4 regions of the Comamonas terrigena NBRC 13299 genome follow, and region 1 is predicted to be linked to each of the others. Evidence: riboswitches for the same ligand, from Rfam matches in the RefSeq annotation. Region 1 holds a riboswitch; each other region holds the start of a gene.
What was found. Region 1 has a riboswitch for cobalamin ahead of CT3_RS10945 (nitrite reductase). Riboswitches for the same ligand answer to the same signal wherever they lie in the genome.

Region 1 (7,389 bases):
ACTTTGGCGACCATGCCAACCCGGATGCCCCGCGCATGCGTACGCTGCAGGAAGAAATCAGCCGGGTGGTGCGCGCCCGCGTCACCAATCCCAAGTGGATCGACGGCATCAAGCGCCATGGCTACAAAGGCGCGTTCGAGGTGGCGGCCACGGTGGACTATCTGTTTGCCTTTGATGCCACGGCCCGCGTGGTGCGCGACGACCAGTACGCGCGCGTGACCGATGCCTTTGTGGCGGATGCCGCCACGCGCGACTTTTTGCAGCAGCACAATCCTGCAGCCTTTCACGGCATGTGCGAGCGGCTGCTGGAGGCCATCCACCGGGGGATGTGGGAAGACAGCGGGGACTACCAGGCGCTGCTGGAGCAGCAGTTGCTGGCCGCTGAACAATTGTTGGAGAAGCGATGATCTCGTCCACCGAATCCGCACCGTCTGCGCACGCGGCGGGCTTTCCGTTCACTGCCATCGAGGGACAGCCGCAGCTGCAGACGGCCTTGCTGCTGGCGGCCGTGGATCCGTTGCTGGGCGGCGTGCTGGTGGAGGGGCCGCGCGGCACGGCCAAGTCGACCAGTGCGCGGGCGCTGGCCGCCTTGCTGCCGGCCGGCCGCTTTGTGAACCTGCCGCTGGGGGCGACGGAGGAACAGCTGGCCGGCTCCCTGGACCTGGAAGCCGCGCTGCAGCGCAGTGCGGTGGTGTTCCGCCCGGGATTGCTGGCGCGTGCCCATGGCGGCATCCTGTATGTGGATGAGGTGAACCTGCTGGCCGATGCGCTGGTGGACCTGCTGCTGGACGTGAGCGCCAGCGGCATCAACCGGGTGGAGCGCGACGGCGTGTCGCACCAGCACGATGCGCGCATCACCCTGGTGGGTACCATGAACCCGGAAGAGGGCCAGCTGCGGCCGCAGCTGCTGGACCGCTTCGGGCTGTTCGTGCGGCTGGAGAATGTGCCCAGTGCCGCGGTGCGCAAGGCCATTGTCAAGACGCGCATGGCCTTCGATGCCGATCCGCAGGCCTTTGTGGAGCAGCACGCTGCGGCGCAATCCGATCTGGCGCAGCGGGTGAAGCTGGCGCGCGAGCGCGTGGCGGCCGTGGCGTGGACCGATGCCGTGCACGACGATGTCGCCCAGCGCTGCCAAGACGCCGGGGTGGAAGGGGTCCGGGCAGATCTGGTGATGCTGCGCGCGGCGCGGGCGCATGCGGCGCTGCACGGGCGCAGCGCCGTCACGCCGGCGGATGTGCAGGCAGTGGCGGAACTGGCGCTGGCCCACCGGCGCACCCAGGCTGCACCGGCTGAGCCGCCCGCGTCGGGCGAGCCGGCGCAGCAGCCGGAACAGCAGCCGAGTTCCGAGGAACAGACGCCACCTCCAGCCCCGCCGCCAACCGGTGGGGCGCAGGGTGCAGGTACCCCGTCCGGCCAGTCCGGGCATGGGCCGGCACCATCGGCGAATACATTGCCGGACCATGCCGCCCCGGCCGATGCCTGGGGCGCCATGCCGCCACCCCAGCTGGTGGCGATGAAGGTGGTCAAGGCGCTGAAGCCTTTGCCGTCAAAAAAAGCCTGACGCGCTCCGCTGTGGCGGGACTGGCCGGAAAGGCCAAGGCGGGGCGCGGTGGGAATACCTCTCGCAAGGGCCGGCTGAACGGGGCGGCAGGGCGGCGCCTGGACTGGGTGTCCACGCTGGCGTCCAAGGGCCGCGGGGCGCTGCGGCCCGAACACCTGCGTTTTCGCCCGCGGCCTGTGGGGAGCAAGACCCTGCACCTGGTCTTGCTGGATCTGTCGGCGTCCATGCTGCGCGGTGAAAAGCTGGCCTGGGCCAAAGGGTGCTTGCTGGCTCTGACCGAGCAGTTCTACCGCGATCGCGACCATATGGCGGTGATCGGATTTGCGGGCGAGCAGGCACGGTGGCTGCAGTCCCCGGCGAAAGCCGGGGCTTTCAATGCCGGCTGGATTGCGCCCTTGCGCGGCGGTGGCGGAACGCCGATCCAGCCCGCTGTCGACGCCGTGGAGGGCGCGCTGCGGCGCTGCCCGCCCGGCACCCGGGCCACGGTCTGGCTGCTGACGGATGGGCGGTTTGATCCGCTGCCGGTGCGCCCCGAGGGGGTGGACCGTTGCTGCATCATCGACTTTGAAAATGATGCGGTGGCGCTGGGGCGGTGCCAGCGGCTGGCGGCGATGTGGTGCGGGGAGTGGGTGCGGGCGGAGCTTTTTGCCACTGCCGGCTGAGTGCAGTGGGCACCCAGGCAGGCGTGCCACGGCTTTTTCAGCCCCGCTGTGCTGGTCACCGTGCCGCTCACTGCGCTGTCCGCTGCGGCAGGCTGCATGCCGCAGAGCGGCGGAAAAAAGCGGTGATTTGCTGCGTTGCATCAGTGGCGGCCGATACTGGGGTGGAGTTTTCGGCTCGGGCGCGGGATGAGGGCAGATATCGCGTAAAATTCGCGCTGATCCCAGGTGTTTCGCCGCGCACTGCGCGCAAGGAAATGAAACGAGAAGCAGGTGCGTGGTTCGCCACCATTCCTGCACTGCACCCGCAACGGTAATCAGAGAGAGGGGACGCCCGTCATTGCTTGCAGCAATGACAGCCACTGCGCAAGCGGGAAGGCGCGTCCAGCGATCAACTCCACGAGTTGAGCTCTGTAAGTCCGGAGACCGGCCTGGCGTGAACAAGGCGCAGCGGGAGTGCATGTGGCTTGATGGGCTCGCATCTTCGCGCCGCCAATCGCTTCCATCTTCCATCCCCCCTGCAAGTTTCAATCGTCCGGCCCGGGTATCGGCCTGACCGACTGCGGATACAGCATGGCGCGAGAGGCTCTGGGTTTGACGGTGTGGGCAGCGGCTCTGGATGGGGGCGCTGCGCACCATGGCTGATTCCATCAAGGTCCAGGGCTGGTGCCCCACGGCATGGAAACCCATGCGGTCGGAAGATGGCTGGATTGTCCGGGTGCGCCCGGTCTGTGCCTCCATCAACGCGGAGCAGTGGGCCGCACTGGCGGCTTTGGCACTGTCCCTGGCGCACCCCCAGATCGAGCTGACCCGGCTGGGCAATGTGCAGCTGCGCGGGGTGGCGGATGCGGACCTGCCTGCGTTGCTGTCGCAGCTGGTGGCGGCCCGGCTGATTCCGGCGGATGCGGATGCCGATCTGGCGCCGCCCGTGCACTGCACCCCTTTTTACACGGTCCATGACCGGACCCACCAGCTCGCCGCGCTATTGAGCCGTGCGGTGGTGGAGCGCTTGTGCCCCAGTGCGCTGGAGCGCCAGGGCATGGCTGCGCTGCCCAGCAAGTTCGGCTTGCTGGTGGATGATGCAGCGCGCAGCCTGGGCGGCGTGGCCTCTGATCTGCGGGTTTGGGCGGATGCGGACGGCGGCTATGGCCTGGCATTGGGCGAGGCCGGCGACTGGTACCGCTTTGCCGACGCGCAGCAGCTGGTCGATGCCGCGATCCACATTGCCGCCTGGTTCGCCCGCGCGCGGATGGCCGTTTCCGGTAAACCGCCCACCCGCCTGCAGGCGCTGCTGCCGTCTTTGCCGCTGGATACGCTATTGCAGGATGCGGTGCCCCAGGGCGCGCAGCCGCCCGCTGCAGCACCGGTGCTGCCGGGTCAGCTGGCGCAAGGCTGGGTGCTGGGGGCTCCGCTGGGGCGCATCGATGCCCTGGCGATGCAGGCGCTGGCGGCCAGCCTGCCGGCCGACACGGAAATCCGCGTCACGCCCTGGCGTTCGCTGCTGCTGATGTCGGCGGATGCGCCGGCGCGGGTGGCCCGCCTGGATGCACGGCACTGGATGACCGATGCAGCGGATGCACGCCTGCGGGTGTCGGCCTGCACCGGAAGCCCGCGCTGTGCGCAGGCCCATGTGCCGGCACAGGACATAGCGCTGCAGCTGGCGCCCCATGTGCCTGAGCGCGGGCATCTGCACGTCAGCGGCTGCGCCAAGTTCTGCGCGCTGTCGTCCGACGCCACCTCACTGATCTTTGCCAGCACGTCCGCACCGGACGCGGTCTGGCTCCATGCAGGCGCTGCCGGGCAGCCAGGCTGCCCAACGGTCCGGCTCCCTTACCGGGCCGGATCGGCACTGCCTGCAGAACTCCCCACACTACTTCATGACCTACCACTATGAAATGCACGGTGAAGAGATTTACCGGCAATCGTTTCGCATCATCCGCAGCGAGGCCGATCTGGCCCGCTTCACGCCCCTGGAGGAGCGGGTGGCTTGCCGCATGATCCATGCCGCAGGCATGGTGAGCCTGGCACAGGACATCCATTTCTCCGCAGATTTTGCGCAGGCCGCAGAAGCAGCCCTGCAGCGCGGCGCCCCGATTCTGTGCGATGCGCGCATGGTCAGCGAAGGCATCACGCGCAAGCGCCTGCCTGCCGACAACGCCATCATCTGCACCTTGCAGGATGCCCGCACGCCCGGGCTGGCCCAGGCCATGGGCAATACCCGCAGTGCCGCCGCGCTGGAGCTGTGGCGCGAACACCTGGACGGTGCGGTGGTGGCCATCGGCAACGCGCCGACCGCGCTGTTCCACCTGCTGAACATGCTGGAGGACCCGGCATGCCCGCGCCCGGCCGCCATCATCGGCTGCCCCGTGGGCTTTGTCGGTGCCGCCGAGTCCAAGGATGCGCTGCGTGCATGGGGGCAGATTCCTTTCGCCATTGTGCAGGGGCGTCTGGGCGGATCGGCCATCACGGTGGCTGCAGTCAATGCGTTGGCGACGTCGGTGGAGTGAGGAACGTATGAACAGCGGCAAAATTATCTGCGTGGGCCTGGGCCCCGGTGATCCGGACATGATGAGCGTGAAGGCGGACCGTCTGCTGCGCAATGCGCGCCATGTCGCGTATTTCCGCAAGCGCGGCCACCCGGGCAAGGCCCGGCAGCTGGTCAACGGCATGCTGCACGCCGAGGTCACGGAGTACCCGATGGAGTACCCGCTGACCACCGAGATCCCGCACGACGACCCGCGCTATGTCGCGCAGCTGTCGGATTTCTATCTGGGCTGGCAAGCGCGCCTGACCGAGCTGGCGCGCGGCGAGGATGTGATCGTGTTGTGCGAGGGCGATCCGTTCTTCTACGGCTCCTTCATGCACCTGTATGTGCGCCTGCAGCAGGAAGGGGTGGTGCCGGTCGAGGTGCTGCCCGGCATCCCCGGCATGGTGGGCTGCTGGCATGCCACGGGCATGCCCATGACCTGGGGCGACGATGTGATGAGCGTGCTGCCGGCCACCTTGGCCGACGAGCCGCTGCGCGCCCACATGGCCCGCTCGGATGCGCTGGTGATCATGAAGGTCGGCCGCCATCTGGGCCGCATCCGTTCGCTGTTGACGGAGCAGGGCAAGCTGGACCAGGCGTGGCTGGTGATCAACGGAACCATGAGCGACGAGCAGGTGATGCCGCTGCGCGATGCGCCGGAGCGCTGCCCGTATTTTGCGATTGTGATCGTGCACGGCAACGGCCGCCGCCCCGCCAATGACATGTGAGCGCAGCCGCATGGACATGGACACCACACAGAACGCGGTCAAGGGCGCCATCACGGGGCAGCTGTGCGTGCTGGGCCTGGGGCCCGGCGACGCGGCACTGCTGACGGAACAGGCCCGGCAGTCGATTGCCGGTGCCAGCGATGCTTTTGGCTATTTCCCGTATGTGGAGCGGCTGAGCGGGCTGGAGCATTTGCGCCTGCATGCCAGCGACAACCGCGAAGAACTGGACCGTGCCCGCCAGGCGCTGAATGTGGCGGCAGAGGGCCGGAAGGTGCTGATGCTCTCGTCCGGCGACCCTGGCGTGTTTGCCATGGCCAGTGCCGTGTTCGAGGTGCTGGAGGGCGCCAGCCCGCAGGAGCAGCTGCGCTGGAAGGCCGTGGAGGTGGACGTGCAGCCCGGCATCACGGCCATGCTGGCGGCGGCCGCGAGATTGGGTGCTCCGCTGGGCCATGATTTCTGCACCATCAATCTGTCGGACAACCTCAAGCCAGCCGAAGTGATCGAGCGCCGGATCCGGCTGGCGGCACAGGCCGACTTTGCCATGGCGTTCTACAACCCCTGTTCCAAGTCGCGGCCCCAGGGCTTTGTGCGCGCTTTGAAGGTCCTGACCGCGCACTGCGAGCCCGAGCGCCTGATCTGCTTTGCCCGCAATGTCAGCCGGCCGGACGAGACCCTGCGGGTGTGCCAGTTGCAGCAGGTGACGCCGGACATGGCGGATATGCGCACGGTCGTCATCGTGGGCAACAGCCTGACCCGCCAGGTGGGCCGGCATGTTTACACGCCGCGCAGCTATGGAGCGCCGGCGCATGGCTGAAGGCGGGGCCCGCCGCTCAGCGCTGGCCGGCCAGCCAGTCCATGGCCTGCTGCGGGGTCTGGCACTGCGTGCGAGCGGGCAGCAGCGGGCGGTCCACCATGACCACGGGGATCTGCAGCGCGCGGGCGGCTTCGATCTTGGCGTAGGTATCGGCGCCGCCGGCGTTCTTGCTGACGATGCAGTCGACGGCATGGTGCTGGAGCAGGGCGATTTCGTCGGCCAGCGCAAAAGGGCCGCGCGCCACCACCAGTTCGTAACTGGCTGCGGGCAGGGGCAGGGCCTCCTCGGGGCGGTCGACCACCCGCAGCACAAAGCGGTGTGCGCTGGCCTGGCCGGCAAAGGCGGCCAGCTGCTTGCGGCCGATGGCCAGAAACACATTGCGGCACTGCGGTGGCAATGCCTGGGCCGCGGCCGCCATGTCGGCCACCGGTGTCCACCGGTCCTGGGGCTGGGCAGACCAGGCGGGGCGCTCCATCGACAGCAGGGGAATGCCTGCCGCCGTGCAGGCGGCCAGGGCGTTGCGGCTCATCTGCGCGGCAAACGGGTGGGTGGCATCGATCACATGACTGATGCGGTGCTGCTGCAGGTAATCCACCAGGCCCTGGACGCCGCCAAAACCGCCCACGCGGGTGGGCAGGGGAGCGGTGCGCCGCGTCAGCGTGGCGCCGGCGTAGGAGTAGACGGCCGGAATGCCCGCTGCATGCAGCAGGGTGGACAGTGTGTAGGCATCAAAAGTGCCGCCTAACAGGAGAACTTGGGTCATGGCCTATCCGTGGCTTTCGATTATCGGGATTCATCCCTCGGGCCTGCAGAGCCTGAGCGCTGCGGCCGTGCAGGACCTGGAGCAGGCTGCGGTGGTGTTCGGCAGCCCGCGGCATCTGGCGCTGGCCCAGGTGGGGGAGCGTGGCCGCGCATGGCCGGTTCCGTTCAGCGTGGAGCCTTTGCTGCAGCTGCGCTGTCAACAGAAGGTCGCCATGCTGGTGTCGGGGGATCCGTTTCACTTTGGCGGCGGGGCTTCGGTGGCCAGGCACCTGGAACGCGGCGAGTGGCGCAACCATCCGCAGCCGTCGACATTTTCGTGGATTTCGGGCGAGCTCGGC
Region 2 (7,389 bases), 500 kb from region 1:
GCTCGCCAGGGCGCGGGCTGCTGCCGGCCGAATAGGCGTGAAAGCGCCCCTGGCCGATGTCGTTGAGCAAGGCCTCGGCCAGGATGCTGCGCCCCGCGTTGTGAGTGCACAGGAACAGAACATTCAGGGGGGCGGTGGTGTCGGTCATGGATCTTCGGGATGGGGCAGGAATGAACAGGCGTGCGTAGGCACAGTGCATGCCGGCGCCCGCCGCACCATCTGACACGGCAATGTTTGCAGCTTGATGACAGGGGCCTGCACCATGTCATCGGGTGGCGCCCAAGGCCCAGGGCGCAAGGCGCAAATGCCCCGGCGCTGACGCTCAGTCCGGCCTGCCGGACTGCAGCGGGCCGACCAGGTCAAACAGGGCGGCGGCCAGGGGCGAGCGGATGGAAGAGCGCTGCCACACCATGCCCACTTCGCGCGAGGGGCAGGGGGCCGGCAGCGGCCAGCGGCGGATGCGGGGATCGGCAGGGCCGATGACCGGCCAGTCCGGCAGGATGGACACGCCAAACCCTTCCGCCACCAGCTGGGCGATGTGCTCAATCCCATCCAGCTCAAACCGCACCTTGGGCTTGATGTGGTGGCCGCGCAGGTACTCGTCGGCCATGCGGCCGGCCACCACCTTGCGGTCGTACTGGATGAAGGGCTCGCGCGCAGCGGTGAGCAGCGGGTCCTGCACCTTCATGTCCTGGGGCGTCAGCAGCACCAGCGCCTCGCTGCGCAGCAGCCGCCACTCGCAGGTCTTGGGCATGGCGAACGTGGGGTGCACCAGCATGGCCGCATCCAGATTTCCGGCGAGCACCTGGTCCAGCAGCAGCGACGAGGTTCCGGGTTCGATATAGACCTGGATGGAAGGGTGGGCACGCATCCAGCGGCGCAGCAGCGGCGGAACCAGCCCCATCAGCGCCGTGGGCGTGGCACCCAGGCGCAGCGGGCCTGCCGGCAGTTCGGTGGCCGAGGCCACGGACCGCAGGTTTTCCACGGATTTCAGCACCTCCCGGGCCTGGTCCACGATGCGCGCACCCACCACGGTGGGGCGCACGGTGCGGCCCACCCGCGTCAGCAGTGCGCTGCCGACGTCCGCCTCCAGCGCACGCATCTGCTGCGCCACGGTGGTAGGGGGCAGGTCCAGCCGGCGCGAGGCATCGGCCATCGAGCCGCAGTCCACGACGGCAATGAAGCTCTGGAGAAAACGCGAATCCATAACAACGCATTTTGCGTGATCTGAACCACCAAACACCATCTTTTTTGTGGAGCCCATGCGGCGCACAGTGCGGCCATTCCTTTTGGTCATTCCTTCAGGCCATCCCTTTTTTCGTACCTCACCTCAGGAGCCCGCATGCCCACCATCCAATCCATCGAAGTCTGCGTCGCGCGCGTGCCGCTGGACAAAGTCACCTACCTGTCGAACCGCACCGTGGTGGACCGCCACTACGGCCTGGTCAAGATCCGCAGCACCGACGGGGTCGAAGGCATCGGCTTCTGCTACGTCGGCAACGCGGCAGGCGAGCTGTTTCGCGTGGCGGTCGAGCAGCTGCTGGCCCCCGTGCTGCTGGGCCGCGACTCGCTGGCCGTCGAAGGCCTGTGGAAGAAGATGTACCAGGAAGCCCTGCTGCAAGGCCGCATGGGCACGGTGATGCGCGCGCTCAGCGCCCTGGACATCGCCCTGTGGGACCTCAACGCGCGCACCGCCCAGCTGCCGCTTCACAAATACCTCGGCGCGGTGGAGCTGGACACCGTGGCCGCCTACGCCAGCGGCGGCTACTACGTGGAAGGCAAGACGGCGGAGCACCTGGGCGAGGAAATGGCCAGCTATGTCGAGCTGGGCTTCCAGGCCGTCAAGATGAAGACCGGTCGCTGGTCGCCCCAGGGCGAAGAGTCGCGCGTGAAGGCCGCCCGCGAAGCCATTGGCCCCGACGTGGAGCTGATGCTGGATTGCAACAACGGCTGGGTCGATACCGTGCAGGCCATGCAGTACCTGCGCCGCATGGAGCAGTACGACCCCTACTTCATCGAAGAGCCGTTCAGCCCCGACGACGTGGAAAGCCACGCCCGCCTGGCCAAGCTTACCCGCATCCCCGTGGCCACGGCGGAAATCGGCTATGGCCGCTGGTACCACAAGCACCTGCTGGACATGGGGGCCGCCTCCATCTTGCAGACGGATGCGGCGGTGTGCGGCGGCATCACCGAATGGAAGCGCATTGCCGCCATGGCCGCCGGCTACGGCATCCAGATGTGCCCGCACTGGTTCCACGACGTGCACGCACCGCTGGTGGCCGCCACGCCGAACGCGCGCTACGTCGAATTCTTCTGGGATGACCAGGTCCTGAACTTCCGCCGCCTGCTGGACCGCCAGCTGTCGCAGGAAAAGGGCCGTGTCGTTCTGCACCAGACGCCCGGCCTCGGCTTCAACTTCGACGAGGCGCAGGTTGCGAAGTTCGGCCGCTGGAGCAAGGTGGCGTAAGACCCCTCGGCCCATATAAAAAAAAGGAGACACACCATGCAACGCAGACAATTTCTGTCCACGGTTGCCGCCGCCGGCGCACTCTGTGCCCAGCCCGGCTTCGCCCAAGGCAAGCCCCCGGCGGGGCCGGTCAAGATTCTGGTCGGCTTCTCGGCCGGTGGCGGCACCGACATCCTGGCGCGCATCATCGCCAACAAGCTCAACACGCTGTGGGGCATCCCCGTCATCGTGGAAAACAAGCCCGGCGCGGCCGGCCTGATTGCGGCGGCCGAAGTCGCCAAGGCCCCGGCCGACGGGAACACCCTGATGATGGGCCACATCAATGCCCTGGGCATTGCCCCTGCGCTGAACCCCAAGCTCGGCTTCTCCCCCGAGCGGGACTTTGCGGCGATTGCGCTGGTGGGGCAGACCCCGCAAGTGCTGGTGGCCAGCCCCAAATCGTCCACCTCCATGCAGGGGCTGCTGGCGGCCTTGAAGAAGAAGTCCGGCGAAGTCAGCTTCGGCTCTTCCGGAACGGGGTCGGCCCAGCACCTGGCGCTGGCACTGTTCGAGCAGACGGCCGGGGTGTCGGCCCTGCACATCCCCTACAAGGGCGCATCGAATGTGATGACGGACTTGCTGGGCGGGCAGATCGACTATGCGTTCGAAGGCATGACCACGGCGTCACCTTTCATCAAGGGCGGCAAGGTGCGTGCGCTGGCGCAGACCGGCACCAAACGCGTGAAAGCCTTCCCGGATGTACCCACGGTGGCCGAGCAGGGCTACCCCGGCTTCAATGCCAGCATCTGGTTCGGCCTGGTCGGCCCGGCCAGGATGCCTGCGGAAGTGGTGGCACGCATCAATGCCGACGTCAACCGCATCCTGGCCATGGCGGATGTGGTGAGCAAGCTGGAAGAGTTCGGGGCCGAGGACGGCGGCGGAACGCCGCAGCGCTTTGAGGCCTTTATGCGGGATGAGCGTGCCAAGTGGGCCAACCTCATCCAGTCGCGCGGGATCCGGGTAGACGCCTGAACCCAGGGCAGGGCGGTCGCCGCCCAGGCCTTTACGGTTTGGGGGAGCGGCGGCCCGATGCCGATCGCCCCGCATGTGCGGAGCCCCGTGCGGGATGCAGAGGGCAGATTGCAGACAGCGGTCGCTTGCACCGCTACACCACAGCAGCCCGTGAAACGACTGATACCAAACGCCCCCGCTGTGCACGCGCAGCGGGGGCTTTGCTATGTGCCGGGTCGTGCACTGCGCAGCCAAGCGCCTTCGCAGGCATAGGGGCCCGGAGGGCGCTGTCCAGCAAGGGGCTGGGCAACAGCAGGGTGGGGTGACGCGTCCGCGGCCGTTTCCTGTCTCCATATTTGATAATGAGTTATCATTATCAAATCTTGTTCATGGTACCGGCGATGGCAAAGCTTCTCCCCGTCACCGTCCTGTCTGGCTTTCTGGGCGCAGGCAAGACGACGCTTCTCAACCACATCCTCCACAACCGCGAGGGCCTGCGCGTGGCGGTCATCGTCAACGACATGTCCGAGGTCAACATCGACGCGGCGCTGGTGCGCGAAGGCGGCAGCGACCTGTCCCGGACCGAGGAAAAACTGGTCGAAATGAGCAACGGCTGCATCTGCTGCACCCTGCGCGAAGACCTGCTGGTGGAGGTGCGCCGCCTGGCCCGGGAAAAGCGCTTTGACTACCTGGTGATCGAATCCACGGGTATCTCCGAGCCGCTGCCGGTGGCCGAGACCTTTACCTTCACCGACGAAGCGGGCGCCAGCCTGTCGGATATTGCGATGCTGGACACCATGGTCACCGTGGTGGACGGCTTCAACTTCCTCAAGGACTACGAATCCCGGGACAGCCTGCAGGGGCGCGGGGAGTCAATGGGGGAAGGCGACGAGCGCAAGGTGGTGGACCTGCTGGTGGAACAGGTCGAGTTCTGCGATGTGCTGGTGCTCAACAAGACCGACCTCATCACCGGCGCAGAGCGCCAGCGGCTGATGGCCATCCTGAAGACCCTGAACCCGCGTGCACGCATCGTGGAATCCAGTTTCGGCAAGGTGCCGCTGGCGTCGGTGCTGTCCACCAAGCTGTTCAACTTCGACGAGGCGGCCAAGGCCCCGGGCTGGCTGAAAGAGCTGCGCGGCGAACACACGCCGGAAACCCAGGAATACGGCATCGGCAGCTTTGTCTACCGCGCGCGCCGGCCGTTTCATCCCAGGCGCTTTCACGCCCTGGTGGGGTCCGAATGGCCCGGGGTCATACGCTCCAAAGGTTTTTTCTGGCTGGCCAGCCGCCCCCTCTATGCGGGCAACTGGTCGCAGGCCGGGGCCGTGTGCCGCCATGGCCGGGCAGGGCGCTGGTGGGCCGCCGTGCCCCGGGAACAGTGGCCGCGCGAGCCCGAGGCGCTGGCCACCATCACCCAGCACTGGGACGAGCACGTGGGCGATGCCCGCCAGGAACTGGTGCTGATCGGCATCGGCATGGACGAGGCGGCGCTGCGCCAGCGGCTGGATGCCTGCCTGCTGACCGACCACGAAATGGCCCTGGCCCCCAAGGCCTGGACTGGCTTTCATGACCCGTTTCCGGCCTGGGACTGACGCTGTGCATGCCCGGCTGCAGCCTTGGTTCAGCATTTGTACTGCCTTTTTGCAGCCTTTGTGCAGCGCTGCGCTCCTTCGGCCGCAAGGGCATGCATTCCGGATGTGTCCGGCGTGTTGTGTCCGTTGCGCACATGTGTCCTGAACGATAATTCCTCGCTGCATTGAGATACATTTCAATGCTTGTTACGAGGTGCTGCATTGGCCTGACGGCCACTGGAGTTAAACGGGAAGCAGGTGCGCTCCATGGAGTGCAATGCCTGCGCTGCCCCCGCAACGGTAAGCGAATCACCCTCTGCACCCAGGTAAGACCTGAAGCCACTGCGCACTGCGTGGGAAGGCGTGGAGTGGGCCGAAAGTTCCAGGACGGATGTCCCGGAGTGTCGGCATTTCGCGAGCCCGGATACCGGCCTTGTCACTTTTGTTGGACGCCGCGGGTGAGCGCGCAGTCCAGGTTGGATGGGTTCGTGCGCCGAGCTGTCCCCCCTGCGCATGCCTGCCTGCGGATGTTTTCTTGAATCGGCCTTGCGGGAGAGCAGGGCCATCTGGAGCCGCGCATGCGCACCCCTTCCCGTGTTTCCCCGCGCCCCCTCTGCGGGCCTGTCGCTTTTCCCCTTTCCGCCCTGAAGCCCGTGACCGCCGGCGCCGCCCTGTGCTGCGCGCTGTGGGGCGCCCACGCCCAGGGTGTGGCCGACAACGCCGCGGCGTCTGCTGCTTCTGCCGCCACAGCCACCGCATCGACATCGGCCCCGGCTGCGGCCCTGGGCGATGTCTTCGTCACCGCCACGGCCCGGCCCGAGGACCGCGCCCGCATTGCCGCCACCACCCAGGTCATTGACCGCCAGGACATCGAACGCTCGTCGGCCCGCTCGGTCACCGACCTGCTGGCCGAACATGCGGTGGGCTTTCTCAGCGAATGGACCGCGGCCCAGACATCGCTGAACCTGCGTGGCGCCGCCACCGACGGCCAGGGGCGCGACTTCAAGGGCCAGGTGCTGGTGCTGCTCAACGGCCGCCGCGCCGGCACGGCCAATCTGTCCAAGCTCAGCCTGACGGATGTGGACCGCATCGAAATCGTGCGCGGCCCCGCCTCGGTGGTGTACGGCAGCCAGAACATGGGCGGGGTGATCAACATCATCCTGCGCACCGGCGCCAGCGGCCCGCTGAACCGCGTCACGGTGACCGGCAGCTCCTGGGGCGGCTGGAGCACTCAGGCCCAGACCGCAGGCGCCAGCGGCATGCTGGACTGGTATGTGGGCCTGAACACCAGCGCCCGCGATGACTACAAGTCCGGCGACGGCGGCACCGTCATGCAGAACACCGGCTGGAAGCGCCGTGGCGCGGTGGCCGCCCTGGGGCTGCAGATCGACAGCCTGAACCGGGTGGAGCTGCAGGCCCGCACTGACGGCATCTACAACGCGGGCTTCCGGGGATCCGGGTCCAACATCTACAGCAAGGACAACCGCGACAACCGCTCGCTGGACCTGACCTACACCGGCGCACTGGCCGACCAGTCGGTCAGCTGGCTGGCGCAGGTCTACCACTTCGTGGACGAGGACGAATTCAACTGGGCGTCCCCCGTCATCAAGAGCGGCACCAACCCGGTGCCGGGCACGGCGCGCGACTACAACGACCGCAAGCTGGATGCCACCGGCATCCGTCTGCAGCCGCGCTTTCGCCTGTCTGCCGCCAACGACCTGCTGGTGGGCGTGGACTGGGAACGCAGCCATCTGCGCTCGGACCGCTTCCGCGTGGCCATGCCCGGCGGCCCGTCGGGCCAGGTGGCCCCGTACGACAACAACCAGACGGAAGAGACCAAGGCGCTGTACCTGGAAGACGCCCACACCCTGCTGGACAACCGCCTGACCTTGCGCGGCGGCCTGCGCAAGACCTGGGGCGAGACCCGGTTCGACCCCACGCCCAACCTGGCGTTTGCCCAGTCCAATGTGCGCAAGTACGACACGCACACCTGGTCCCTGGGTTCGACCTGGAAGGCCACCGACGACTGGAACCTGCGCGCAGGCATCGCCACCGGCTTCCGGGCGCCGACCGCCACCGAACTGGCCGCCGACTTCACCGCCGTGGGCGGCGGGCGCACCTTCGGCAACCCCAATCTGAAGCCCGAGACCAGCCGCCAGATCGAAGTGGGCACCACCTTCACGCAGCCGGGCTGGAAGGTGGATGCAGCGCTGTTCCAGAACGTCATCTCCAACCGCATCACCACCGTGTCCCGGGGCCCCAGCACCAACACCTCGGACTATGCCAACAATGCCGCAGAAGTCGTGGCGCGCGGCCTGGAGCTGACCACCAAGGTCGACCTCAAGCAGGTGCTGGCCCTGG
Region 3 (7,389 bases), 880 kb from region 1:
AAAGAGACATCGATCCCCGCTGCACCGAATTGCTGCCCAGCTTCACGCCGGAGCAGAAAGCCGCGTACGAAGACCATGTGGGTGCTTCCGTGGCCTATGGCCAGCGCATGGGCCTGTCGCCCGCCGCCCTGACGGCGATTGCACAGCACCACGAGGCGACGGACGGCACGGGCTTTCCGCTGCACCTGGTGGAAGAAGACCTGTCCATCGAAGGCCAGATCCTGGCGCTGACCAACTGCTACGACAAGCTGTGCAATCCGCTGGCGCATGCGGTGGCCCTGACCCCGCACGAAGCGCTGTCGGACCTGTTCGGTCGCCGCCGCGGCGGCTTCACGCGCGAGCTGGTCGAACTCTTTGTGCGCGTGATGGGGGTCTACCCTCCGGGCTCGGTGGTGCAGCTGAGCGATGAACGGTATGGTCTGGTGGCCTCCGTGCGCAGCGACCAGCCGCTGAAACCAGCAGTGCTGCTCTACAACCCGGATGTAGACCGGGCCAAGGCCGAGCCCGTGGAGCTGTCGGAGCTGCGCGGCGTGGTCATCAAGCGCAGCCTGCGCCCTGCGCAGCTGCCGCGCGAGGTGCTGGACTATCTGTCGCCGCGCCAGCGCGTCTGCTACTTCTTCGAGCGCGCCGTGCCGCTGATGTCTGCCGTGGGAGGGGAGGCATGAACCAGTCCACCCATTTGCAGGCATGGTGCCAGGCGTTTGAGTGGATGACGGAGGCGGTGTGGCTGGTGGATCCCCACAGCCTGACCGTGGCGTATTCCAATTCGGCGGCGCAGCGTCTGGTGGGCCTGACGGGCTCGCGGCTGCAAGGCTTCCACGTGCGCGATCTGGCGGCGGCGCCGCAGGACCTGTACCGCTGGAACGATGTCGCGGAAGTCAGCTGGGGGCAGGTGACCCACACCCAGGTGCTGCATGCCAGCGGCCGGGCCATCCCGGTGGAGCAGCGCATCCGTGAAGTCGAAGACCCCGAGGGCGGGAACTGGCTGCTGTGGACCTTGCTGGACCGCAGCGAGCAGGAGCACAACGAGCGCGAGCTGGAGAGCCTGCTGGCCGAGCTGCGCGCCACCCTGGACTCGGCCGCCGATGGTGTACTGGTGTGTTCGGCCGATGGCGCCATCCGCGCCTTCAACCAGAAGCTGGCCGATATCTGGGTCATGCCGGCTGCGCTGCTGCTGCAGCGCAATGATGCGGCCATCATGGCCTGGATGCGGGACCAGGTGCTGTCGCCTGCACAGTACGACCAGCAGCTGCAGGCACTGGGCCAGGACCCCCTGGTGCACACCGCCGATATCCTGAATCTGGCGGACCGGCGCGTGGTGGAACGCCGCTCGGTCCCGCTGCTGCGCCACGGCATGGCCGTGGGGCGTATTTTTTCGTTCCGCGACATCTCCAGGGAGATGGAAGTCCAAAGCGGCCTGCGGGTGGCCGCGCAGGTGTTCGAGAGCAGCCTGGACGCCATCTTCATTGCCGATGCGCAGGGTGCCGTCCTCCAGACCAATCCGGCCTGCGACGGTATGCTGGGTGCGGCCCTGTCCCCCGGTGCGCAGGCCAGCGCGCTGTTTGCGCAGACCGAGCCGGAATGGCTGGACGCGGTGGCGCAGGCGTGGAAAGAGGTCGGCCACTGGGAAGGCAACCGCCAGCTGCAGCGCGTGGACGGCAGCCATTGCGCCGTGCGCCTGTCCTGGGTGGTCTCGCGCGATGAGCGCGGGCAGGTGCAGCAAAGCGTGGGCTTCATCCGGGACCTGACCCAGCAGCAGGCGGCGCAGCAGAAGATCGAACAGCTGGCCTTCAGCGATGCGCTGACCGGCCTGCCCAACCGCCTGATGCTGGGCCAGCATGTGGAGCAGGCCATCACCCAGGATACGCAGGCCGAGTTCGCCATCCTGTTTCTGGATCTGGACCGCTTCAAGATCATCAACGACTCCCTGGGCCACCAGTTCGGCGACCGGGTGCTGCAGTTGGTGGCGCAGCGCCTGCAGTCCTGTCTGCGGCCGCTGGATGTGCTGTGCCGTCTGGGCGGAGACGAATTCGTTCTCTACCTGCACGCGTGCCAGAAGCAGCATTCCGAGCGGATTGCCCGGCGCATCCAGGATGCGATGCGCGAGCCGTTCGTGCTGGACGGCCTGGGCTTTTCGGTGCAATGCAGCATCGGCATGGCCCAGTACCCCGAGCACGGCCGCACGCTCAACGAGCTGATCAAGCAGGCCGACACCGCCATGTACCGGGTCAAGGCCAGCGGCAAGGGCAGCTTCGGCTTTTACGAGCCGGCCATGTCCAACGGGCTGCTGGGCCGGGTGCAGATGGAGCATGCGCTGCGGCAGGCGTTGGACCGTGACGCCTTGCGCGTGGTCTACCAGCCCCAGGTCGAAATGCACACCGGCAGCATTGTCGGCTGCGAGGCGCTGCTGCGCTGGACGGATGCACGCCTGGGCGTGGTCTCGCCCGGGGTGTTCATTCCGCTGGCCGAAGAGTCCGGCTACATCGTCAAGCTCGGCGCCTGGGTGCTGGAGCAGGCGGTCAAGGAAGCCATGCGCTGGGTCAAGCAGGGCCTGGGCGTGAAGGTGTCGGTCAACGTCTCGTCGCTGGAGCTGCACCAACCCGACTATGCGGCGCGCGTGGCCTCGCTGCTCAGTGCCTATGGCCTGCCGGCATGCTGGCTGGAGCTGGAGCTCACCGAGTCGGCCCTGCTGCAGAAGGAGCCGGTCATCGTGCACTGCATCGAACAGCTGGCGGACCTGGGTGTGCAGCTGGTGATCGACGACTTCGGTACCGGCTATTCCAACCTGGCCTACCTCAAGCGCATGCCGATTTCCAAGCTCAAGGTCGACCAGTCCTTTGTGCGCGGTCTGCCACAGGACATGAGCGACAAGGCCATTGTGGAGGCGGTCATCGGCCTGGGGCGCGCGCTCGATGTGGAGATCGTCGCCGAGGGCGTGGAGACCGCCGCGCAGCGTGAAACGCTGATGCGCATGGGTTGCGGCTTCTACCAGGGGTTTCTGTGTGCCCCAGGGGTCGAGGCGGCCACGTTCCAGGCCATGCTGCGCGCCCAGGCGGCAGGCCTGGAAGCAGGAAGTCTGGGGGGCGGAGTGCCGGGAGAAGACCGGCCGGTGTAGCGGCCTTGGCCGCCGGGATGAGGGTGGGGGGTGTCTGCAAAAACCACCGCGCCGTCATCCTGAACCGGGGGTTCAGGTGGGCGAGGGCAACCAGACGTTGGGTTCGTCTAACGCGAGACGATCACGCTTGCCTGGCAATGTACCAAGCCCGTGCTCAGGGAGCATTGGTTCAAGGCAATATAAAGCACGGCAGATTTGCAGACGCCTTCATTTTAGCGCGTGACCGGCGGCTTGTGGTGGACCGGATGGAGAAAAGGGGGATTTGCGCGGCAGCACCGTTTCGGCGTTGCCGCAAGGCCTCTACAGCAGCTTGCTGTCGACTTCCAGCGCGGTTTCCAGGCGTTCGATCAGCGCCTGCGCCTGCTGCAATTCGTGCTCGCGCAGTGCCAGCAGCTCTTGCAACTGCGCGGCCAGTGCCTGGGCTTCTTCCTGCGCCTGCTGCGCTTGCTGCAGGGCGTCTTCCTGCAGGGTGTCTTCCAGCGGGGCAGCAGGCAGTGGGTCGGCCGCAGGGGCGACGGGAGCCAGGCCGTTTTCCAGCGTCAGTTCCAGCTCCTGCTCGAGTTCCTGCACGCGGGTGTACAGCGATGCACTCTCGAACGCCAGATTCACGGCGGCCAGCACCCCCACGCGTTCGCGGGCGCGGACCTTGCCGGTGTTGCGGATGCGTTCCATGTCCGCATCCACCCGCTGCACGGCGGCCAGCAGCATGTCTTCCTGGCCCTCGGGGCAGGTCAACACATAGTCTTGCTGGAGGATGCGCGCTTCGATCTGGCTCATGGTGCCTCTTGGTTGGCGGGCAGGCGCTCAATCAGTGCGTCCACCCGTGCACGGGCCGCCTGCAGGCGCGAGCGCAGGGAATCGCGCTCCTGTGTGAGCGCGGCCACCTGCTCGGCCAGCAGGGCATTGGTGCGCTGAAGTTCGGCGTGGCGCAGCAGCAGGCGATCAACACGCTCTGCCAGCGGCTCGATCATGGAAGGCTGCGAGGTCATAGACATAGAGGGTAGCAATTGTAGGCGTGCCTAAATGTAAGCAGGTGAAATAAGGCCGAATCAGCCTGCATATGACGTTGGAAAACACCGGTGCACAGCAGTTTTTCTACGAACGGCACGACTGAAACTAAAATCGCTGCTGTTGGTGCTCGCAGCGCGGTTCACGCGCAGCAGTTCAACGGGAAGCAGGACGGCCTCGTTTTTTCAGAACCCGCCCAGCCTGCGCTGCCCCCGCAACGGTGAGTCCCTGGTGCATGCCATGCACCCCCGCCATCTGATACCGCCACTGGATGCCTTGAACAAGCGTCTGGGAAGGCGATGGTGTGGAGGACCAGCCCGGATACCGGCCAACACTGGTGTGCCCGCTCGAGCGGGCATGGTTTTGCCCATCACTGGCGGGGAGGCTGGTACGGGCGACTAGGTGTTTTTTCTCATGTTCTCGAATGTTTTGAAGGCCGGTGCCGTGGCGCCCGCCTTGCCGTGGTCTGCCGTGTCGGCGGCCGTGTTGTGCGCTGTGGCGGCAGCCGCCCAGGCCCAGGAGAGCCCCTCTGCACGCGCCACGCTGGAGGAGACCGTGGTGGCCGCCACGCGCAGCGAGCAGCGCCTGTCGGATGTGATTGCGGACATGACGGTCATCGACCGCGACCAGTTGGACCAGCAGGCCGGCCGGTCGCTGGAAGACGTGATGGCCAAGCTGCCCGGCGTGCAGATCACCCGCAACGGCGGCCCCGGCACCGAAACCGGTCTCTACCTGCGCGGCGCCAGCAAGCAGCACACGGCGGTCTATATCGACGGCATCCGTGTCGATGTGCAGAACGGCTCCGGCGGAGCGCAGTGGGAATCCCTTCCGGTGGACCTGATCGAGCGCATCGAAGTGCTGCGCGGCCCGGCGGGCGCGGTCTATGGCTCGGACGCGCTGGCGGGTGTGGTGCAGGTGTTCACCAAGCGCGGAACCGCCGGCGTGCAGCCCTTTGTGGGCGTGGGGGCCGGCGAGTACGGCAGCCGCAAGGCCGAGGCCGGCATCAGCGGCGCCCAGGGCATGGTGGATTACGCGCTGGGCCTGTCCTATGCCGAAAGCCATGGCTTCGATTCCAAGAACCGCGGCGTGCACAACGAAGACCGTGACGGCTACACACGCAAATCGGCCAACGCCCGCGTGGGGCTGCAACTGAATGCCGACCAGCGCCTGGAGCTGACGGCCCTGACCAGCCGCACCAATGCCGGGTATGACGCCAGCAAGTCGGTCAAGGACGACCGCGGCCTGCGCGCGCTGGATGCCTATGGCCTGAGCTGGACCGCCCAGTGGACGGAGCGCTTTCGCACGCGCCTGTCCGTCAGCGAATCCACCAACCGCTACGAGACCTCGGGCACCAGCACCTACGAAGCCGAAACCCGGCTGCGTACCATGCTGCTGCAGAACGAGTGGCTGCTGGGCCCCGGCACCTTGAGCCTGGCGCTGGAGCGGCGCGAAGACACGCTGGAGAACACCGGCCTGAAAAACACCAGCCACAAGGACCGCGACCAGACCGGCGTGGCCATCGGCTACGGCGCCAAATTCGGTGCCCACAGCGTGCAGCTGAATGCCCGCAGCGACGAGGACAGCGACTTCGGCCGCAAGAACACCGGCGGCATCGGCTACGCCTGGGCGTTTGCACCCCAGTGGCGCGCTACCGCCTCCACCTCGACCGGCTTTCGCGTGCCCAGCCTGTATCAGCGCTTTTCGGACTATGGCGATCCGGCACTGGCCCCCGAGGAAAGCCTGAACAAGGAAATTGGTCTGCGCTGGGCCGACCAGGGCAATCACCTGGGAGTGACGCTGTACCGCAACAAGCTGCAGAACCTGGTGTCCTATGAAAAAGGCCTGGGCAGCTGCGGCAAGACGTCCTGCTATGTGAACGTGGAGCGTGCGCAGTTGCAGGGCATCACCCTGACCGGGGCCTACCGCACCGGTCGACTGAAATGGTATGGCTCCGTGGATTTCCAGAACCCCACGAACGAGGCCACCGGCAAGCTGCTGGAACGCCGCTCGCGCCGGTTTGCCACCCTGGGAGTGGATGCCGCCGTGCACGGGTGGACACTGGGTGGGGAAATGCAGGCGGCCAGCCGCCGCTACAACGCCAAGGACGAGCAGGTCATGAGCCTGGGTGGCTACACCCTGTTCAACCTGTCGGCCTCCACGCAGGTGGCCAGGGACCTGACCCTGACCGCACGCATCGACAACCTGATGGACCGGGCCTATACCTTGGCCCAGGATTACGCCACGCCGGGCCGCACCTTCTGGGTGGGTCTGAAATGGCTGCCCCGCTGACCGCCGGGGCCGCCGGAAAGCATGCATGTTGACTGAAACTTCCGCCCAAGCTGCGCGCCGCTGCGTGGCCGTGTTGGTGGCGGCCCCAGCCTCGGGCCAGGGCAAGACCACCGTGACCGCCGCGCTGGCGCGCTGGCACTCCCGCCAGGGGCGCACGGTGCGCGTGTTCAAGTGTGGCCCGGATTTTCTGGACCCCTACTGGCACCAGCTGGCCAGCGGTGCGCCGGTGCACAACCTGGACGGCTGGATGGTGGGCATGGACGAGGTCCGGGCCCGCCTGCATGCCGCAGCCGGCGAGGCCGACGTCATCCTGATCGAAGGGGTGATGGGCCTGTTCGACGGCAGCCCGACCGCAGCGGATCTGGCCCAGCAACTGGGCGTGCCCGTGCTGCTGGTGGTGGATGCGGGCGCGATGGCCGGCTCGTTTGGTGCCCTGGTGCTGGGCATGCGGCAGTACCAGCCGGAGGTGCCGTGGGCCGGGGTGCTGGCCAACCGCGTGGCCACCGGCATGCATGCGCAGATGCTGCAGACCAGCCTGCGCGAACCCGATCTGTGGCTGGGCGCGCTGGCGCGCATCGGCCAGGGCAGGGATGCACAGCTGCTGCCGGAACGCCACCTGGGCCTGGTGGCCGCGCACGAGCTGCCCGATGCCATGGCGCGGCTGAACGCCGCCGCCGACCAGCTGGCCGACACCCCCCTGGGCCAGATGGACTGGGCCGCCTGGCAACGCTGGAGCGTGGAATTCCCCGCCGCCGCCGCGGCCCAGCCGCCGACCGGACAGCAGGCGCTGCAGCCCTGGCTGCAGGGGCGCACGGTGGCCGTGGCCAGCGATGCGGCCTTCAGCTTCATCTACCCCGCCAACCTGGACTGCCTGCAGGCCATGGGGGCCAATCTGGCATTTTTCTCGCCGCTGGCCGGCGAAGGCCTGCCGCCCTGCGATGCCCTGTGGCTGCCCGGCGGCTATCCGGAACTGCATG
Region 4 (7,389 bases), 1.1 Mb from region 1:
ACCAGCTGATTCCCTCGAACCTGGGGCAGCGCCTCTACGAGGCCGCCCCCACGCCCAAGCGCTGGGTGCTGGTGGACGGTGCCACCCACCACAACGCGGGAGCCCTGGGCCTGGCCCAGTACCGCGTGGCACTGCAGCAGCTGTGGCCATCCGAGCTGGGCCAGGGGCACAGCACCACCGCCGACAAAGGCAGGGACAGGAACTGAACCCGGCCCCGGCGCCTGCCGCAGCCGCCCGCCGGGAAAGCACGACCGGCCGGTCGCGCCGCACCCAGACCGGCGGGCAGAACGACCTGGGTCGGCTCCGCTACATTGCAAGCCTCTTGGACACCTTGGCATCGGGAGTGTGGCAAGGTGAAATCGGGGCTGGTATCTGTGTCCGCAGGAGTTTGGCCCGCTGGGCCAGACTCCTGCGGACACAGATGACCGGCCCCTGCTCCACGAGCGGCTGCCCGGCCCGCCGCGCAGCCTTGCGCAATCTGATAGGCTCGCGGCCCTGTATGCCTGCCGCGCCCGCTTCTTCTTCGGTCCCTGCGGACCCTGTCCCTGCCCACCACCTCGACACCCCGCTGCGCGGCATGTCGCCGCTGCTGGTGATCGGCCTGCTGGCGCTGCTGCTGGGGCTGCAACCCATCACCACCGACCTCTACCTGCCCGCACTGCCGCTGCTGACGGCGCAGCTGCAGGCCCCGGTGGCGCAGACCCAGCTCACGCTCACCGCCCTGCTGCTGGCCTTTGGCGGTTCGCAGCTGGTGTGGGGCCCGGTGTCCGACCGCTGGGGCCGCCGCCCGGTGCTGCTGGCCGGTCTGGCCCTGTATGTGGTGGCCGCCCTGGGCTGCGCGCTGGCGCCCAGCATGGACTGGCTGGTGGCTTGGCGCACCTTGCAGGGCGTGGCCACCGGCGCGGGGGTGATGGCGGCGCGCGCCATCGTGCGCGATCTGTACACCCCCACGGCCGGCGCCCAGGCCATGTCCAAGGCGCTGACCGGCCTGGGCGTGATCGCCTGTGCCAGCCCGATCGCCGGCAGCCAGCTGGCCCAGCACTTCGGCTGGCGCGCCACCATGGCCGCGCTGGCGGTGTTTGGCGCGGCCACGCTGGTGCTGGTGGCTCTGCGCTTTCGCGAAAGCCTGGCCACGCCGCGCCCGGATGCGACCCAGCCGCACCAGCTGGCCCGCACCTGGGCAGCCATCGTGCGCCACCCCACTTTTCTGGCCTACACGGCCACCACCAGCGGCTCCTATGCCGGGCTGTTCACCTTCCTGGCGGCCTCGTCCTTCACCTTCATCGGCGTGCTGGGCTGGACCGCCGCCGATGTGGGCCTGCTGCTGGGCGTGAACGGTGCCTGCTATATCGCCGGCACCATCCTCTGCCGCCGCCTGCTGCAGCGCCTGGGCGTGCGCCGCACCGTGGCGGTGGCCGGACTGCTGGCCGTGCTGGGCACCGGCAGCCTGCTGGCCGCCGCCCTGCTGGATGTGGCCAATGCCTGGGCCTATGCCCTGCCGTTCAGCCTGTACATGGTGGCCCACGGCATCCAGCAGCCCTGCGGGCAAAGCGGAGCCGTCAGCGCCTTTCCGCAGGCGGCCGGCACCGCCGCGGCACTCAACGGCTGCGCCATGACCCTGACAGCCTTTGCCATGGGCGCCTGGCTGGGCCAGCACCTGGACGGTACGGTGTACCCTCTGGTCTTCGGCACGGCCTTCTGGGCAGCCTGGACGGCCCTGGCCTCCTGGGTGCTGGTGCGCCGCTGGGGCGTGGCCCCGGCCGCCTGAGCCTTTGTCTGCCCTTTTTCCTGCCCCGCTCTTGATCTGTTTTCTGTGACCGTGACCGCTTCCGCCTCTTCCCTGCCCTGCATTGCCATTGCCGGGCCCACCGCTTCCGGCAAAACCGCTGCCGCGCTGGCGCTGTCTGCCGTGCTGCAGCAGCGCGGCCTGGCCGCTGAAATCGTCAGCGTCGATTCCGCGCTGGTCTACCGGGGCATGGACATTGGCACGGCCAAACCCACACCGGCCGAGCTGGCCGCCGTGCCCCACCACCTGATCGACATCCTGGAGCCCACACAAAGCTACTCCGCCGCCGAATTCGTGCGCGACACCGAACGCCTGGTGGCCGAGATCCGCGCCCGTGGCGCCGTGCCGCTGCTGGTGGGCGGCACCATGCTGTACTTCAAGGCGCTGTTTGAGGGACTGGATGAGATGCCGGCCGCCGACCCGCAAGTGCGCGCCGCGCTGGATGCCCAGGCTGCCGACATCGGCTGGCCCGCCATGCACGCCCTGCTGGCCCAGGTGGACCCGGTCACCGCCGAGCGCCTGGCGCCCGGCGACAGCCAGCGCATCCAGCGCGCCCTGGAAGTGTGGAAGATTTCCGGCAAGCCGCTGTCCAGCTTCCATACCGCGAAAGATGCATCGGCGCCGCGCTTTGATGCCACGCTGTTTTCGCTGGAGCCGACCGACCGGGCCTGGCTGCACCAGCGCATTGCCCAGCGCTTCGAGCAGATGCTGGAGCACGGCCTGGTGGACGAGGTGCGCACCCTGCGCGCCCGTCCCGATCTGCACCTGGACCTGCCCAGCATGCGCTGCGTGGGCTACCGCCAGGTGTGGGAAGAACTGGAATGGCAGGAGCGCCGCGACAAGCCCGCGCTGAACATGCACCTGGTGCGTGAAAAAGGCATTGCCGCCACGCGCCAGCTGGCCAAGCGCCAGATCACCTGGCTGCGCAGCATGCCCCAGCGCCACCCGATCGACTGCCAGGCCCCCGACGCCATCGTGCAGCTGGTGCAGGCTGCCTGGGGCGTGGTGCAGGCCAGCCTGCCCAGGTAAGCCGCTTCTCCCCCCACCCCGTATCCCCTCTTCGCCATGTCCTTGCCAGCTGCCAGCACACCGCCCGCCAACGTTCAGGTCGTGGACCTGGCCAAACGCTATGGCACAGGGGCCGATGCGGCCACGGTGTTCGAGCAGGTCAACCTGGAGGTGGCGGCGGGCGAGTTTGTCGCCATCGTCGGTGATTCGGGCGTGGGCAAGTCCACGCTGCTCAACTGCCTGGCCGGGCTGGACCGCTGGGACCAGGGCCAGGTGCTGCACCAGGGGCAGGACATCGGCAGGCTGGACGAAGCCGGTCTGGCCGTCTGGCGCCGTGCCCATGTGGGTTTTGTGTTCCAGGCCTTTCACGTGCTGCCGCATCTGAGCGTGGCGCAGAACGTGGCCCTGCCGCTGATGCTGCTGGCGCGTGGCACCCCCGCCGAGCAGGATGCCCGCGTGCAGGCCATGCTGGCGGCCGTGGGCCTGGGCGATAGGGGGCAGCGCCTGCCCCAGCAGCTCAGCGGCGGCCAGCTGCAGCGAGTGGCCATTGCTCGCGCCCTGGTACACCGCCCGGCCCTGCTGCTGGCCGACGAGCCCACCGGCAATCTGGACCCGGACACGGCCGCCCGCACCATGGACCTGCTGGTGGCCCAGACCCGCGAAGCCGGCGCCAGCCTGGTGCTGGTCACCCATTCCCCGGACGCTGCGGCCCGCGCCGACCGGGTGCTGCGGCTGACGGCCCGGGGCATTGCGGCGGCCTGAACAGCGCCGCACAGCGGGGCCGTGCTAGCGGCGTGGCCTCAGCGCGGCGTCCACTTCAAGGTGACAAAGCCGGCACGGCCACGCTGGTTGTAGCCGTAGGCGGTTTCATAGACCTTGTCGGTCAGATTGGCCACACGGGCCTGCACCGCCCAATCCTTGGCGAACTGGTATTCGGCGTGCAGGTCCATGGTGGTGTAGCCACCCAGGTCCACGGTGCCCTGCTTGTCGGTGCGCTTGCCGGCATACAGCGCGCTGGTGCCGAACTTCCAGGCGCCGATGCGCTTGTCCACCGACAGCGTGGCCTGGTGCTCGGGCAAACGGTCCGTCAGGCGCTGGCCCTTGCCATCGACCGCATCCAGGTGCTCGTAGCGTGCCGACAGATCCCAGCCCTGCCACTGGGTGCTGTAGCCCAGCGACCAGCCCTTCAGGCGTGCGCTGTCGATATTGAAGGGGAACCACATGCCGGTGCCGTCGTCGGCCCAGGAGATCAGGTTCTTGACCTTGTTGTCGAAGCCCGTCAGCTTGAACTCGTGGCCGCCCACGCTCCAGTCCAGCCCGATTTCGTTGCCCTTGGAGCTTTCGGGCTGCAGGTTGGGGTTGCCGGACATGGGGTAGTACAGGTCGTTGAAGGTGGGCGCCTTCATGCTGCTGGCCCGTGCCACGCGCGCACGCAGACCGGACAGGACTTCGTAGCCGTAGCCAATGCCCCAGGTGTTGTAGCCGCCGAACTGGGAGTTGTCGTCGCGGCGCAGGTTGAGCTGCCAGGAATGCGCAGCGTGGCTGCCGTTCAGGCCGGCATAGGCGGCATTGGTCGAACGGTCCTTGTGGTCGTAGCGCTCGGACGAGGCAATCTGCTGCTCCAGACGCTCCAGGCCGGCCACCACCACGCCCACCGGGGTCTTGATCTCGTTGCCCCATTTGTATTCGGTCTGCTCGGTCTGGAACAGGTCCTGGTAACGGTCGGTGCGACCCTCCAGGCGGTGGTGGGAACGCTGCTTGTCATTGGAACGCGACACGCTCAGGGTGCTGTTCCAGTTGGCAGAGAGCCTGCCCGACAGCTTGAGCTGGCTGGTGGCGGCACGGAATTCGTTGTACGAACCGTTCACCAGCGGCATGCTCCAGTCGGGCATGAAGATGTAGTCCTGGTCAAATTCGGAATAGCTGTCCGCCCGCATCAGATTGGCATCCAGGCGCCAGTCGGCATTGAAGGCATAACCCAGCGCCGCCGTGACCGAGGTCTGGTTGAACTTGTCGGCATCGGAACGGAATTCGGCGCTCTTGCGGTTGGTGGCCGAGAAGCCGGGATCGATGACGCGCGCCATGTTCAGGCTGTAGTTCCAGCCGGACTGCTCGCCCGCAAAACCGCCATCGGCCTTCTTGTAGCCCGCGCGGCCCCAGGTGAGCGCGGCATGGGGCACGAATGCCTGCTTCACGCCCTTGCCCTGCTTGGTGAAGATCTGGATCACCCCGCCAATGGCATCGCTGCCATACAGTGCCGATGCCGGGCCGTGCACCACCTCGATGCGCTCGATGGCTTCCAGCGGCAGCGACTCCAGCGTGGGCGTGCCCAGGGTGGCCGAACCGAAGCGCACCCCGTCCACCAGCAGGACCACCTGCTTGCTGCCACGGATGTAGACGCTTTGCGTGTTGCCGCGGCCACCGTTGCTGGACATCTGCACGCCGGCAAAGCGCTGCAGCACTTCGGCCAGCGAGCGGCCTGCCGAGTTGCTGATCTGCGCTTCGGTGATCACGCGCACATCGGCCAGGGTTTCGTCCAGCGGCGTTTCAGAGCGGGTGGCGGTCACCACCGTGGTGGACAGGGGCACGCTCTGCGCCGCAGCATGCTGGGCCAGGCAGGCTGCGGCCAGGGCCACGGCCGCCAGAGGAAAGCGCACGGAAGCGCGCTGGCCTTCCGCAGGGGATGGTTGGAAATTTCGCATGGATGCACACATGGTTGGCACCGGCGTCCCCGCCCGTGCTTCACACAACCAGCAACCCGGGTCTGCATGCACAGCGGCACGCCAGCGGATGCTGGACCTGTTTTGGCCGGTATCCAGACTGGCGCACGGCTTGCCAAGCCTTCCCAGAGCGCATGGCTCCAGTGGCAAGAGATGGCAAGCGGGTCCTGCGGGACCTGTGCGCTCACTGTTGCGGGGGCAGTACATGCTGTGCCAGCGCGGGCGCCGGCGTCCATGTTTCCCGTTTAACCGCAGCGCCAGAACAGCGCTGCAAGCACCAAAACCCCGCATTGTAGGCAGCAGGCTGACACGGGGCTTGTAGGATGGCGAATGCCCTGCCCATGGATCCCTGGGCCGCGCAGGCGTGCCCACCCGCCCTGGGGCGGTGCACACCGCTGTTTTGCCCTGGAACCTCCGTGCCCGCCTCACCCTCTCTCACCGCTTCTCCGCTGCCGCGCCTGCTGGCCAGTTTTTCGCTGCAGGAGTACCGGCGCCAGCCCTGGCGCAGCCTGACTGCCCTGCTGGCCATTGCGCTGGGCGTGGCCCTGGGTTTTGCGGTGCATGTGATCAACCAGTCGGCGCTGGATGAGTTTTCCCGCGCGGTGCGCAGCGTCAACGGCCAGCCGGATCTGGAATTCCGAGGCATGCGCGCCAGCCTGCCCCAGGCCATTTACCCACTGATTGCGCTGCGGCCCGAGGTGCAGCATGCCGCGCCGTGGATCGAGGGCACGGTGCAGATCGACAGCCCGCCCTCCACGGGCGGTGCGGCCGGCCAGGCGCCGCACGCCCCCCCGGAACCGCTGTCGCTGCACCTGCTAGGCGGCGACGCATTGCAGTCGGCCCCGCTGGCCCCTGCGCTGCAGCCCCGGCTGTTTGCCGGCCAGGACCGGTTGCAGCTGTTCGCGCCCGACGCAGTGTTTCTGAACCCGGCGGCACTGCAGGCCCTGGGCCTGGACGAAGCCAGCGCCCCCGGCGCCCTGCTGCCGGTGCGCGTGCACACCCATGCCGTGACGCTGCGCGTGGCCGGCACGGTGGCAGCCGGCGGCGCCCCGCTGGCGGTGATGGACATTGGCGCCGCCCAGGACCTGCTGGGCCAGGACGGCCAGATCCAGCGCGTGGATGTGCTGCTGCGCAGCGGCACCGACCGCAGCGCCTTCACCGCCACGCTGCGTGCCCTGCCCGGCTGGCCAGCCCAGGTGCTGGTGCAGCAGCCGGGCGGTGAACAGCAGCGTGCGGCCGAGATGTCGCGCGCCTACCGCGTCAACCTGACCGTGCTGGCCCTGGTGGCGCTGTTCACCGGGGCGTTTCTGGTGTTTTCGGTGCTGGCGCTGAGCGTGGCGCGGCGCGCACCGCAGCTGGCGCTGCTGGCGGTGCTGGGGCTCACGCCCGCACAGCGCATGCGCCTGGTGCTGTGGGAAGCCGCCCTGCTGGGCGTTGCCGGCAGCGCGGCCGGCATTGCGCTGGGCACCGGACTGGCCTGGCTGGCCCTGCGTATGCTGGGCGGGGACCTGGGCGGCGGCTACTTTGCCGGCGGCCAGCCCCCGCTGCTGTGGAGCGCGCCGGCCGCCGCCACCTTCTTTGCCCTGGGCCTGGCCGCCACCGTGGCCGGCGCCTGGTGGCCGGCACGCACCGCGCGGGCGCTGCCGCCCGCCGCCACGCTCAAAGGGCTGGGGGACGTGGTCCAGGCGCCTGCGCGCGCCTGGACCGGCCTGGCCCTGGTGGCCGCCAGTGCGCTGCTGGCCAGCGTGCCGCCCATTGGCGGCATTCCCCTGGCCGCCTATGGGGCCGTAGGGCTGATGCTGCTGGGCGGCATGGCGCTGCTGCCCTGGCTGCTGGAGCGCGTGCTAGGCGGCCTGCAGCGGCTGTGGCCGGCCA

Region 2: it holds a riboswitch for cobalamin, as region 1 does, so the genes downstream of both, CT3_RS13210 (TonB-dependent receptor) here and CT3_RS10945 (nitrite reductase) in region 1, are expected to answer to the same signal.
Region 3: it holds a riboswitch for cobalamin, as region 1 does, so the genes downstream of both, CT3_RS15105 (TonB-dependent receptor domain-containing protein) here and CT3_RS10945 (nitrite reductase) in region 1, are expected to answer to the same signal.
Region 4: it holds a riboswitch for cobalamin, as region 1 does, so the genes downstream of both, CT3_RS16060 (TonB-dependent receptor domain-containing protein) here and CT3_RS10945 (nitrite reductase) in region 1, are expected to answer to the same signal.

Annotation. Positions count from the first base shown of each region.
Region 1 covers NZ_AP019749.1:2,415,308-2,422,696, reverse strand. The annotation lists gene cobN (cobaltochelatase subunit CobN) at 1-407, shown strand, start outside; gene CT3_RS10955 (magnesium chelatase ATPase subunit I) at 404-1,561, shown strand; gene CT3_RS10950 (vWA domain-containing protein) at 1,573-2,223, shown strand; cobalamin riboswitch at 2,430-2,669, shown strand; gene CT3_RS10945 (nitrite reductase) at 2,858-4,114, shown strand; gene CT3_RS10940 (precorrin-8X methylmutase) at 4,098-4,727, shown strand; gene cobI (precorrin-2 C(20)-methyltransferase) at 4,735-5,475, shown strand; gene cobJ (precorrin-3B C(17)-methyltransferase) at 5,486-6,289, shown strand; gene CT3_RS10925 (cobalt-precorrin-6A reductase) at 6,306-7,052, opposite strand; gene cbiT (precorrin-6Y C5,15-methyltransferase (decarboxylating) subunit CbiT) at 7,051-7,389, shown strand, end outside.
Region 2 covers NZ_AP019749.1:2,918,223-2,925,611, reverse strand. The annotation lists gene CT3_RS13235 (arsenate reductase ArsC) at 1-148, opposite strand, end outside; gene CT3_RS13230 (LysR family transcriptional regulator) at 323-1,207, opposite strand; gene CT3_RS13225 (mandelate racemase/muconate lactonizing enzyme family protein) at 1,343-2,467, shown strand; gene CT3_RS13220 (Bug family tripartite tricarboxylate transporter substrate binding protein) at 2,504-3,478, shown strand; gene zigA (zinc metallochaperone GTPase ZigA) at 3,859-5,049, shown strand; cobalamin riboswitch at 5,224-5,478, shown strand; gene CT3_RS13210 (TonB-dependent receptor) at 5,682-7,389, shown strand, end outside.
Region 3 covers NZ_AP019749.1:3,293,957-3,301,345, reverse strand. The annotation lists gene CT3_RS15125 (cyclic di-GMP phosphodiesterase) at 1-665, shown strand, start outside; gene CT3_RS15120 (sensor domain-containing protein) at 662-3,115, shown strand; gene CT3_RS15115 (cell division protein ZapA) at 3,416-3,892, opposite strand; gene CT3_RS15110 (hypothetical protein) at 3,889-4,104, opposite strand; cobalamin riboswitch at 4,231-4,470, shown strand; gene CT3_RS15105 (TonB-dependent receptor domain-containing protein) at 4,538-6,412, shown strand; gene CT3_RS15100 (cobyrinic acid a,c-diamide synthase CobB) at 6,438-7,389, shown strand, end outside.
Region 4 covers NZ_AP019749.1:3,521,583-3,528,971, forward strand. The annotation lists gene CT3_RS16040 (alpha/beta hydrolase) at 1-206, shown strand, start outside; gene CT3_RS16045 (multidrug effflux MFS transporter) at 578-1,768, shown strand; gene miaA (tRNA (adenosine(37)-N6)-dimethylallyltransferase MiaA) at 1,820-2,815, shown strand; gene CT3_RS16055 (ABC transporter ATP-binding protein) at 2,852-3,556, shown strand; gene CT3_RS16060 (TonB-dependent receptor domain-containing protein) at 3,595-5,496, opposite strand; cobalamin riboswitch at 5,584-5,811, opposite strand; gene CT3_RS16065 (ABC transporter permease) at 5,964-7,389, shown strand, end outside.